DNA from 3 places in the Variovorax trehalosi genome. Region 2 is predicted to be linked to each of the others. Evidence: predicted binding sites of a transcription regulator. Region 2 holds the regulator's gene; each other region holds the start of a gene.
The links. The regulator LexA, encoded in region 2, represses DNA repair genes until DNA is damaged. The targets are predictions, from matches to a motif close to ACTGTATNNNNATACAGT.

Region 1 (3,767 bases), on a different contig from region 2:
CAGAGAACTTCCTGTTCCTGCGCCAGGCCGTTCTCGCGGGCCTGGGCATCGGCCTCGTGCCCGATTACGTGGTGCAGGAAGACGTGCGCAAGGGCGATGTGCTGACCACGCTGGACGACTGGCGCCTCTCCATCTTCGGCACGCAGATGTTCATGCTCTACATGCCGAACCGGCAGCACACGCGGGCGATCCGCACCTTCATCGACTTCATCCTGGAGCGGGTGCGGGCACCCGGCGCGGAAGCCGTCGCTCAGTCGCAGCGGTAGGTCACTTCGCTTTCGGGCGCGCGTGCCGCGGCCTTCGGGTCGAGGTAGCGCAGCGGCGCACCGAAATTGCGGCAGTAGGCCTCGGCATCCTGAGCGGTCGGCGACTTGAACACGCCGTCGCCGAGCCAGGTGACGCGGGGCACCGGCCGGGACGAGGCGCAGCCGGTGATGACGACCAGGGCGGCCGGAAGAAGCGTGAGGAGAGCGAGGGAGCGGCGCATCGGAACTGCGCATCGCTGCGCACTGTGATTGGAAAAGGAGCCGCGACTTTAGCGGCTGTAGAGCCCGACCACGCTCTGCCCGCCCAGCGCGTGCCCCTTGAGCGCCGCGAGCAGCGCATCGCGCGTGAGCCCGGCCGGCAGCGCCCCCGGCGCGAGGTCAGACGCCACCACGGTCAGCACGTAGTGATGCGGATGGTCGCCGGCCGGCGGGCACATGCCCCGGTAGGCGGCCGCGCCCGCCACGTTCACGCCCACGGTGAAGCCGCCCGTCTCGTTGGCCTTGAGCTGGCCGCGCTCGGCGGGGAGGTTGTAGGCCACCCAGTGCGAGACGCCCAGGCCCAGCGCGCCGTCGGGGTCCGACATCAGCACGGCGACCGACCGGGTCTTGGCGGGCAACTGCGTCCAGGCCACGGGCATGGAGGTGTTCTTGCCGCCGCAGTCGCCCACATTGGCGTATTCGGCCGGGATCACGCCGTTGTCGGCAAAGGCGGTCGAAGTGACCTTCATGCCCGTGGGCACCTTGCCACCGGGGGCGGGGCCCATGGTGCCGCAGCCGGCCAGCAGGGCGGCGAAGGCGATGGTCGAAATCGAAAGGGTGCCGAGGCGAAGGGTGTTCATGCGTTTTCCTGGGTGGGTCGTCGTCAATCGGTAAGCCAGACGCTGCCGTCCGCATCCTCGCGGACCGTCAGCGGCGTCAATCGCGCGCCGCGGCAGGGGCCGCCGACACACTTGCCCGTGTCCGGCTCGAAGATCGCGCCGTGCCGCGCGCACATCAAAAAGCGGCCCGAGCTTTCGAGGACCTGGCCCTCGAAGTCAAGCGGACCGCCGGCGTGCGGGCATTGGTTGAGGTAGCCGTGGACGCCGCCGTTCCAGCGCACCGCAAAGGCCGGCACGCCGTCGGGCGTGTTGAACGTGGCAGCCAGGCCGCCATCGGCGAGGCTGGGGGAAATCAGGCGGGGGTCTGTGGTGCCGCGCAAGGAAGAGGGGGACGTCATCTGCGGGCGAGCGTACCCAGGGATCGGCCGCTGGGCAATTCGCTGCGGCAAGCTCGCGGCTTTCTCCGACAACCGCCTCTTTGAGACTGTATATTCATACAGTATTTCCAATTCAAAGGCGCCCGTGGACCTCCAGCGCAAACTCGCCATCCTTGCGGACGCCGCCAAGTACGACGCTTCGTGCGCGTCCAGCGGCTCGCAGCCGCGCGACTCGCTCGGCGGGCGAGGCATCGGTTCGACCGAGGGTGCCGGCATCTGCCACAGCTATGCGCCCGACGGCCGCTGCATCTCGCTCTTGAAGGTGCTGCTCACCAACCACTGCCAGTACGACTGCCTCTACTGCGTCAATCGTGCTTCGAGCAACGTGCCGCGCGCACGATTCCGCGTCGAAGAAGTGGTGCAGCTCACGCTCGACTTCTACCGCCGCAACTGCATCGAGGGCCTGTTCCTGTCGAGCGGGATCGTCAAGTCGCCTGACCACACGATGGAGCAGGTGGTCGAGGTGGCGCGCCAGCTGCGCGAAGACCACGACTTCCGCGGCTACATCCACCTCAAGACGATTCCCGACGCCAGCGACGAACTCATCGCGCGCGCCGGCCGCTATGCCGACCGGCTCAGCATCAATGTCGAGATGCCCACCACCGAAGGCTTGCAGGCGCTCGCGCCCGAGAAGGACGAAAGCGCGATCCGGCGTTCGATGGCGCGGCTGCGGCTGCGCATCGACGACACGCGCGAAGAAGCGCGCCGCGTGGTGCCGATCCGCGCACTGCCCGGCGCGGCGCCCACCGCCGCCAGGCCGCCGCCCTTCGCGCCGGCAGGCCAGAGTACGCAGATGATCGTGGGCGCCGATGCCACCGACGACCGGCACATCCTTGCCTCCAGCGCCACGCTTTACGGCGCGTACAAGCTCAAGCGCGTCTACTACTCGGCCTTCAGCCCCATCCCCGATGCGGCCCGCGCGCTGCCTTTAGTTGCGCCTCCGCTGATGCGCGAGCACCGGCTCTACCAAGCCGACTGGCTCATGCGCTTCTACGGTTTCGAACACCAGGAGATCGTCGCCGCCTCCGACGGCCTGCTGCGGCTCGATGTCGATCCCAAGCTCGCCTGGGCGCTCGCGCATGCCGAGCGTTTCCCGGTCGACCTGAACCACGCGCCGCGCGAGATGCTGCTGCGCGTGCCGGGCCTGGGCGTGAAAGCGGTCGAGCGGCTGCTGCAGGCGCGGCGCGTGCGCCGGGTGCGCGCGGACGACCTGCGGCGGCTGCATGTGCCGGCGCGCAAGGTGCTGCCGTTCGTGGTGGCCGACGGGCACCGGCCGGCGGCGGGTGCCATGGCTTCGGCGGCCCCCACCGCGCAACCCACGCAAGCCGCGTTGTTCTGAGCAGGCCCGCGATGCACGTGCGGCTCGATGACCCGGTCGATCTCGACGCTTTTCGCCGCCACGCGCGGCAGTTGCTCGCGGCGGGCGTGGCGCCGGATTGCGTCGAGTGGAATGGGGAACAGGCGGGCGACGGCGCAGCCGATCTCTTCGGCGCGCCGCACGACCTGGCGCCGTCCGCAATGCCCGCTGCCGGCGCGCGGCATGCCGTGCCCGCATCCTTTGTCGCGCTGTGCGGCGACGTGATCCTGCACCGCGCCCCGCAACGCTTCGCGCTCCTGTACCGCCTGCTCTGGCGCCTCGCGCACGAGCCTGCGCTGCGGCACGACCCGCTGGACGCCGACATGATGCAGGCCCAGCTGATGGCCAAGGCCGTGCACCGCGACATCCACAAGATGCGCGCCTTCGTGCGCTTCACCCGGGTCATGGGGGAAGACGGGCTCGAGCGCCACGTTGCGTGGTTCGAACCCGACCACCACATCGTTGAGGCCAACGCCCCCTTCTTCGCGCGCCGCTTCGCGCAGATGCGCTGGGCCATCCTCACGCCCGAGCGGTGTGTCGAATGGAACGGCGAAACGCTGGCCTTCGGCGAGGGCGCCGACCGCCGCGAGAAGCCGCCGCCCGATGCGGGCGAGCAGCTCTGGCTCACCTACTACGAACACATCTTCAACCCCGCGCGCCTGAAGGTCGCGATGATGCGGCGCGAGATGCCGCGCCGCTACTGGCACAACCTGCCCGAGGCCGCGCTGATCCAGCCGCTGACCGACGCGGCCGAGGCGCGCAGCCAGTCGATGATCGATGCGCCGCCCACGCCCGCACGCCGCATCCGGGCGCCCATTGCGCTGCACTTGAAGCCGGCCGTGGGTGTGGCGCCCGCCGACTTGGCCGAGTTGCGCGCGGCAACGCATGC
Region 2 (3,767 bases):
CGCTGATCTCGTTGAGCGTGCCAGGCACCACCATCACGCCGGTGCCGATCACGAAATTGCCAGCCAGCAGCGCCCAGAGCGCGCCCCGGGGCGCAGGCTGGCTCATTGAATGACCTGCGCCTTCGGCTGCGGTATTCGCCTTGGGGCGGCCCGGCGGCTCATGAGCTCACCGGCGAACCTGCAAGGCGCCGGGATTCACGATGTTGGTGGGATTGCCCTTGATGAAGCTCACGACGTTGTCGAAAGCCTGGCCGAAGTAGCTCTCGTAGCTGTCCTGCTCCACATAGCCGATGTGCGGCGTGCAGATGCAGTTCTCGAGGCGCAGCAGCGCGTGGCCCTGCAGCGGCGGTTCGCTCTCGAACACGTCGATGGCCGCGAGGCCCGGGCGTCCGCGATTGAGCGCGGCGAGCAGCGCGTCGGCCTCGACCAGTTCGGCGCGGGAGGTGTTCACGAAGAGCGCCGTCGGCTTCATGCGCGACAGGTCTTCGAGCGTGACGAGGCCGTTGGTCTCCTCGTTGAGCCGCAGGTGCACCGACAGCACATCGGCCGCGGCAAAGAACTCGTGGCGGTTCTGCGCGACCTGGAAGCCATCGGAGCGCGCCTTGGCGCAGCTTGCCTCGCGGCCCCAGATCACCACCTGCATGCCGAAGGCCTGTCCGTAACGCGCGACCAGCTGGCCGATGCGGCCATAGCCCCAGATGCAGAGCGTCTTGCCCTTGAGCACCGAGCCGAGTCCGAAATTGGGCGGCATCGAGGCCGACTTGAGGCCCGATTGCTGCCACGCTCCGTGCTTGAGGTTGCTGATGTACTGCGGAAGCCGGCGCATGGCCGCCATGATGAGCGCCCAAGTGAGTTCGGCAGGCGCTTGAGGAGAGCCAGTGCCCTCGGCCACCGCCACACCGCGCTCGGTACAGGCATTGACATCGATATGGCCACCGACCCGCCCGGTCTGCGAAATGAGCTTGAGCTTGGGCAGTTTTTCGATCAGCTGCCGCGAGATCTGGGAGCGCTCGCGGATCAGCACGATCACGTCGGCGTCCTTGAGGCGAACCGACAGTTGCCCGATGCCCTTGACCGTGTTGGTGTAGACCTTGGCCGCGTACGCGTCCAGCTTGGCGGCGCAGCGCAGCTTGCGCACGGCGTCCTGGTAATCGTCGAGGATCACAATGTTCATGGCGTGCCATTGTGCCTCGCAGCATTGGGATGTCGCGCCGGTGAACGTTTGGATACCCACCCCGGAAGCGCTTCTGGAGCGGTTCGCCGGGGAAATGCCTCAGTGCAGGTGGGCGGAGCGGGGAGCCGAGCCCAGGGTCTCCGCCGCCTCGAGCGCTGCCAGCCGGTCGAGCTCTGCGCAGACATCGGCCATGCGGCCCGAGATCACCATGCGGCTGCGGTCCTTGCTTTTCCCGTCGATCACGCGAACCACGCGGAGCGGGCGTGCTGGGGCGGCGGCAGTTGCCGTCGGTGCAGGCGAGCCTGCGGTGCGTGTGGTGCAGGCGGGGCGCACCGCCACGTAGCGCAGTCCGGCGGTGGTGTCGCCGCTGTCCCGATGACGGGTGCGGCGGGCAGGCATCAGGCGGCTTGCAAGCGATTGCAGCGGCATCCAGAAATCAGCGATGGCGAGGAGGGCGATTCCCATGTGAACTCCAAAAAAGTCTGAGGTTGAACACAGGCAGGATTTCTTGAATCGGCCGCGACAGGGTGATGGCGACTTCGCGCCATACGCCCGCCACCTGTTGCGGCCGGATGGGGTGCTGCTGCAAGCAGGCCGCGAGGCCTACATCAGCATGGTGTTGCGGATGAGGCCGACCGCGAGGCCTTCGATTTCGAAAGGCTCGCCGGGCTGGACGATGATGGTCGGGTAGTCGGGGTTCTCGGCGTGCAGCTCGATCACCTGCTTGTTGCGCTTCAGGCGCTTGACGGTGACTTCGTCACCCAGGCGCGCGACCACGATCTGGCCGTTGCGCGCTTCCTTGGTGGCCTGCACGGCGAGCAGGTCGCCGTCCATGATGCCGGCGTCGCGCATCGACATACCGCGCACCTTGAGCAGGTAGTCGGGTTGGCGCTGGAAGAGCGTGTTCTCGACGTAGTAGGTCTGGTCGACATGCTCTTGCGCCAGGATGGGCGAGCCTGCCGCGACACGACCGATGAGCGGCAGCGCCAGCTGCGCCATGCCGGGCAGCGAAAGCGAGAACTGGCCGCCTTCGCGATGGCGTGTTTCGTTGAGTGAGCGCAGTGCATCGCCCTTGAGCCGGATGCCGCGCGAGGTGCCGCTGACGAGTTCGATGACGCCCTTGCGCGCCAACGCCTGCAGGTGCTCTTCGGCGGCGTTGGCCGACTTGAACCCCAGCTCGTTGGCGATTTCGGCGCGCGTGGGTGGGGCACCAGTGCGCGCGATGGCGCTCTGGATCAAGTCGAGGATCTGCTGCTGGCGGGCGGTAAGCTTCACGGCGAACTGCATATGTGGTTCCTTGCGGCACTGGCTAGATATCCAGTACCTGTATTTTTAACCAGTTTTTGAAAGTTGACAAGTCATGGCCCATTCCCCGTTGCCTGAAGTGCGTCGCGTGGTGGTTCTGGGCACCGGCGGAACCATCGCCGGAAAGGCCTCCAGCAGCGGCGACAACATCGGCTACACCGCCGGGCAAGTGGACGTGGCGGACCTGCTGGGCGGCATCGAGGCGCCCGAGGGCATCGCGTTGCTGGCGGAGCAGGTGGCGCAGGTCGACAGCAAGGACATGGCGTTCGACATCTGGCAGAAACTCGCACAGCGTTGCGTGCATTGGCTGGCGCAGCCCGATGTGGCGGGCGTGGTGATCACCCACGGCACCGACACGCTCGAGGAGACGGCTTTCTTCCTTCACTCGGTGCTGGCGCCGGCGAAACCCGTGGTGCTGACCTGCGCGATGCGCCCGGCCACGGCGCTTTCGCCGGATGGCCCGCAGAACGTGCGGGATGCCATCGCGGTTGCGACCACGGTGGGCGCGCAGGGCGTGATGGCGGTGTGTGCCGGCATGGTCCACAGCGGGGTGGATGTGCAGAAGGTGCATACCTATCGGCTCGATGCCTTCGCGTCCGGCGATGCAGGGCCGATCGGCTATGTGGAAGAAGGCGCGGTGCGGCGCGTGAGGGAGTGGCCGGCTGCACCGTCAAACCAGTCGTCGAAGGCGCTGAACACGTCAGGGCCTTGGCCGAGGGTCGAGATCGTCATGAGCCATGCCGGCGCGAGCGGTGCGATCGTCGATGCGCTCGTCCGGGAGGGTGCGGAGGAACCTGTCCGCGGACTGGTCCTGGCCACCACCGGCAATGGCACCGTGCACTATGCGCTGGAAGCGGCCGCGCTCAAGGCGCAGGACGCCGGCATTGCGGTGCTGCGCGCGACGCGCTGCAGCAGCGGCCGCATCCTGCCGAGGGCCGACGACCGGCTGCGTGACGCAGGCGCGCTCACGCCCGTGAAGGCGCGCATTGCGCTGATGCTGGAACTGCTGGGGAAATAGCCGCCCTGCGAAAGGGCGGCTGGGATCAGCTGCTCAGTGCCGCCAGGGCACGTTGCGTGATTTCGTCGACCGTGCCGACGCCCTTGATGGCGCGGTACTTCGGCGCGGCGGCCGGATCGGCCTTGGCCCAGGCCGAGTAGTAGTCGACCAGCGGACGCGTCTGCTGGCTGTACACGTCGAGCCGCTTGCCGACGGTTTCTTCCTTGTCGTCTTCGCGCTGGATCAGGTCTTCGCCGGTCACGTCGTCCTTGCCTTCGATCTTGGGCGGGT
Region 3 (3,767 bases), on a different contig from region 2:
GCGGCAGCAACATCTCGAAGTTCTGCTACCAGCCGTACGAAGACCTCGTGGTGAAGGCCAAGAGCACGGTCAAGCAGGCCGACCGCGATGCGCTCTACAAGAAGGCGCAAGTCATCTTCAAGGAGCAGGCGCCGTGGTTCACGATCGCACATGCGGTGCAACTGAAGCCTGTGCGCAAGGAAGTCATCGACTTCAAGCTGAGCCCCTTCGGTCGCCACACCTTCTACGGCGTGGACATCAAGTAAGCGGTGGCTGCGCCCATCGCCATCGTCGCGGCGATGCACGAGGAGCTGAAAGCGCTCCTCGCGCAGATGCCCGACGAGCAGCGCGTGCGCGTTGCCGGGCGCGACTTCTGGGTGGGCCATTTGCATGGCAAGCCCGTGGTCGCGGTGCTGTCGCGCATCGGCAAGGTCGCGGCGGCGGTGACGGCCACGGTGCTGCTCGAACGGTTCGCCGTGCGAGCTATCGTGTTCAGCGGTGTTGCGGGCGGGCTCGCGCCGGGCGTGAATGTGGGCGATGTGGTCGTGGCGACCGAACTGCTTCAGCACGACATGGACGCATCGCCGCTCTTTCCGAAATACGAAGTGCCCTTGATGGGCCTTTCTCGTTTCGCGGCCGACGCGGCGATCGGCGATTCGCTGGCCGCTGTGGCCGAAGAGGCGCTGCGTGATCCGGTGGCGTTGGTGGGGCAGGGCGCTGTCGACGAGTTCGGCCTTCGCTCACCGAAGGTGCATCGCGGCTTGCTGATCAGCGGCGATCGTTTCGTCTCGACCGCCGCCGAGAGCGAAACGCTGCGCCGCCAACTGCCTGACGCGCTCGCCGTGGAAATGGAAGGCGCCGCAGTGGCGCAGGTGTGCCATGACTACGGCGTGCCCTTCGCGGCGATGCGCACGATTTCAGACCGCGCCGACGACGAGGCCCACGGCGACTTCGCGCGCTTCGTCGCCGAGGTCGCGAGCCGCTACAGCCTCGCGCTGGTCGGCGCGTGGCTCGCGCGGCAACCGGCTATTTGAGCCAGCCGCGCCGGCGGAAATACCACATCGGCACCAGCGCGCTCGCCGCCATCAGCACGATGGCGTATGGGTAGCCCATGGCCCAGTCGAGCTCGGGCATGAACTTGAAGTTCATGCCGTAGATGCTCGCGATCAGCGTGGGCGGCAAGAGCGCCACGCTCGCCACCGAGAAGATCTTGATGGTCTTGTTCTGGTTGATGTTGATGAAACCGACGGTCGCATCCATCAGGAAGTTGATCTTGTCGAAGAGGAAGGCCGTGTGGTTGTCCAGCGATTCGATGTCGCGCAGGATCTGCCGCGCCTCCTCGAACTGCTCGGCGTTGAGCATCTTGCTGCGCATCATGAAGCTGACCGCGCGGCGCGTGTCCATCACGTTGCGGCGGATGCGGCCGTTCAAGTCTTCCTGCCGCGCGATGAGGCCGAGCACTTCGCCGGCCAGCTCGTCGGTGACGTTGCCCGAGAGCACTTTCTTGCCCGCCACTTCGAGCTCGTCGTAGATGTTCTCCAGCGTGTCGGCCGAGTATTCGGCATCGGCGTCGAAGAGCTTGAGCATCACCTCTTTGGCGTCTTCGATGAGCCCCGGCGCGCGGCGCGCGCGCATGCGAAGGAGGCGGAAGACAGGCACGTCCTCGTCGTGGATCGAGAACAGCACGCCGCGGCTGCGCAGGTCCGTGTTGTGCTGGTTGAGGATGAAGGCCACGCGCACCGTGCGCGGGTCTTCGTCGTCGTCGATCAAAAAGTCCGAGCGGATGTGCAGCTCGCCGTTGTCTTCCTCGTAGAAGCGGGCGGATTCCTCGATGTCCTCGTCCATCGCGTCTTCAGGAATCGAGAGGCCGTAGTACTGCTTGATCCAGCGCTTCTCTTCGAGCGTAGGCGATTCGAGGTCGACCCAGATCGGCTGGAACTTGGAGAGCTCTTCCAGCGACTCGATCTCTTCCTGGACGAGGCGGCCGTTGGCGAGCGTAAAGATATTGAGCATGGGCTCACTCCCGGGGGTGACTGAACGGTGGGCGAGGGAGGGGCGCTTTCAATTCCCGGGCCCGGCGCGAGGCGTCAGAAGGGAGTTGAAAGCTGCCGAGACGGGGCGGTTTCCATGGGGGAGTCTCCGGTTGCAGCGAGGCGCGATTATGTCACCGGCCACATGGCGGCAACCTGACTGAACTGGACGGGCATACAGTAAAGTCGTGCCCCATGCAGACTGCTGCGTCCCCCGTTTTTTCCACTGCGCCAAAGACCCAGGCCGAGCGCCTGGCCGCGGCGTTGGCCACGCTCAACGACGACCAGCGCGCTGCCGTCGAGCACGGCGTCGGCGCTGCGGTGGCCGACGATCACCGCCCGCTGCTGGTGATCGCCGGTGCCGGTTCCGGCAAGACCAGCACGCTGGCGCATCGGGTGGCGCACCTGATCGCGGACGGGGTCGATCCGCAGCGCCTGCTGCTGCTGACCTTCTCGCGCCGTGCCGCGCAGGAAATGGAGCGACGCGCGGGCCAGGTGCTGGCGCGTGTGCTCGGGCTGAAGTCGGAACGCCCGCCCGCGCTGCCGTGGGCCGGCACCTTCCACGGCATCGGGGCGCGTTTGCTGCGCGAATATGCCGGGCAGATCGGGCTCGACGAGAACTTCACGATCCACGACCGCGGCGATGCCGAAGACCTGATGGGGCTGGTCCGGCATGAACTGGGCCTGTCTTCCACGGTGAACCGCTTCCCGCGCAAGGGCACGTGCCTGTCGATCTATTCACGCTGCGTGAACACGCGCGCTTCGGTGGCCGAGGTGCTGAAGGACGCCTTTCCCTGGTGCGATGAATGGGAGGCCGAACTCAAGAGGCTGTTCGGCGCCTATGTCGAAGCCAAGCAGCAGCAGAACGTGCTCGACTACGACGACCTGCTGCTCTACTGGGCCGAGATGGTGGCCGAGCCCGCATTGGCCGAGGCCGTGGGCGCGCGCTTCGACCATGTGCTGGTCGACGAATACCAGGACACCAACCTGCTGCAGGCCTCGATCCTGCTGGCGATGAAGCCCGACGGGCGCGGCGTCACGGTGGTGGGGGACGACGCGCAATCGATCTACTCTTTTCGCGGCGCGACGGTGCGCAACATCCTCGACTTTCCTTCGCAGTTCAGCCAGGCCGCGCGGGTCGTCACGCTGGAGCGCAACTACCGCTCGACGCAGCCGATCCTGGACGTGTCGAACCGCGTGATCGCGCAGGCGGCCGAGCGGCATGCCAAGACCCTCTGGACCGACAAGCCCTCCGCCGGCAAGCCGCAACTGGTGCTGGTGCCCGACGAAGCAGGGCAGGCGCGCTGGGTGGCCGACAAGGTGCTCGCGCACCGCGAAGGCGGCCTCGCGCTCAAGTCGCAGGCGGTGCTGTTTCGCACCTCGTCGCACAGCGCTGCGCTCGAACTCGAGCTGGCGCGCCGCAACATCCCGTTCGTGAAGTTCGGTGGTCTCAAGTTTCTCGAGGCCTCGCATGTGAAGGACCTGCTCGCGGTGCTGCGCTTCGCCGAGAACCCGCGCGGGCGCATGGCAGGGTTTCGCGTCACGCAACTCATCCCCGGCATCGGACCCGTCACGGGCACGCGACTGCTCGATGCGATGGACCAGGCGGCCGATCCGGCCGTGGCCGTGCGCGACTTCGTGCCGCCGTCCGCAGCGCGCGAGCAGTGGGCAGGCTTTGCCGAAACCTACGCCGCCTTGCGCGCACCGTCGCTGACCTGGCCGGCCGATGTGGAGCTGGCGATGGACTGGTACCTGCCG

Region 1: a site for LexA is predicted at 1,568-1,585, ahead of ACSFA7_RS29990 (putative DNA modification/repair radical SAM protein). Genes of this name have one in related genera too.
Region 3: a site for LexA is predicted at 2,174-2,191, ahead of ACSFA7_RS17045 (ATP-dependent helicase). Genes of this name have one in related genera too.

What each region holds. Positions count from the first base shown of each region.
Region 1 is NZ_JBPJZG010000010.1:149,036-152,802, reverse strand. It holds gene ACSFA7_RS30010 (LysR family transcriptional regulator) at 1-266, shown strand, start outside; gene ACSFA7_RS30005 (hypothetical protein) at 251-487, opposite strand; gene ACSFA7_RS30000 (YbhB/YbcL family Raf kinase inhibitor-like protein) at 536-1,105, opposite strand; gene ACSFA7_RS29995 (Rieske (2Fe-2S) protein) at 1,129-1,482, opposite strand; gene ACSFA7_RS29990 (putative DNA modification/repair radical SAM protein) at 1,607-2,860, shown strand; gene ACSFA7_RS29985 (UdgX family uracil-DNA binding protein) at 2,872-3,767, shown strand, end outside.
Region 2 is NZ_JBPJZG010000001.1:1,211,562-1,215,328, forward strand. It holds gene ACSFA7_RS05680 (MFS transporter) at 1-106, opposite strand, end outside; gene ACSFA7_RS05685 (D-2-hydroxyacid dehydrogenase family protein) at 167-1,174, opposite strand; gene ACSFA7_RS05690 (hypothetical protein) at 1,274-1,639, opposite strand; gene lexA (transcriptional repressor LexA) at 1,778-2,461, opposite strand; gene ACSFA7_RS05700 (asparaginase) at 2,535-3,497, shown strand; gene adk (adenylate kinase) at 3,523-3,767, opposite strand, start outside.
Region 3 is NZ_JBPJZG010000004.1:295,686-299,452, forward strand. It holds gene ACSFA7_RS17030 (ABC transporter substrate-binding protein) at 1-245, shown strand, start outside; gene ACSFA7_RS17035 (5'-methylthioadenosine/adenosylhomocysteine nucleosidase) at 249-1,013, shown strand; gene corA (magnesium/cobalt transporter CorA) at 1,006-1,992, opposite strand; gene ACSFA7_RS17045 (ATP-dependent helicase) at 2,205-3,767, shown strand, end outside.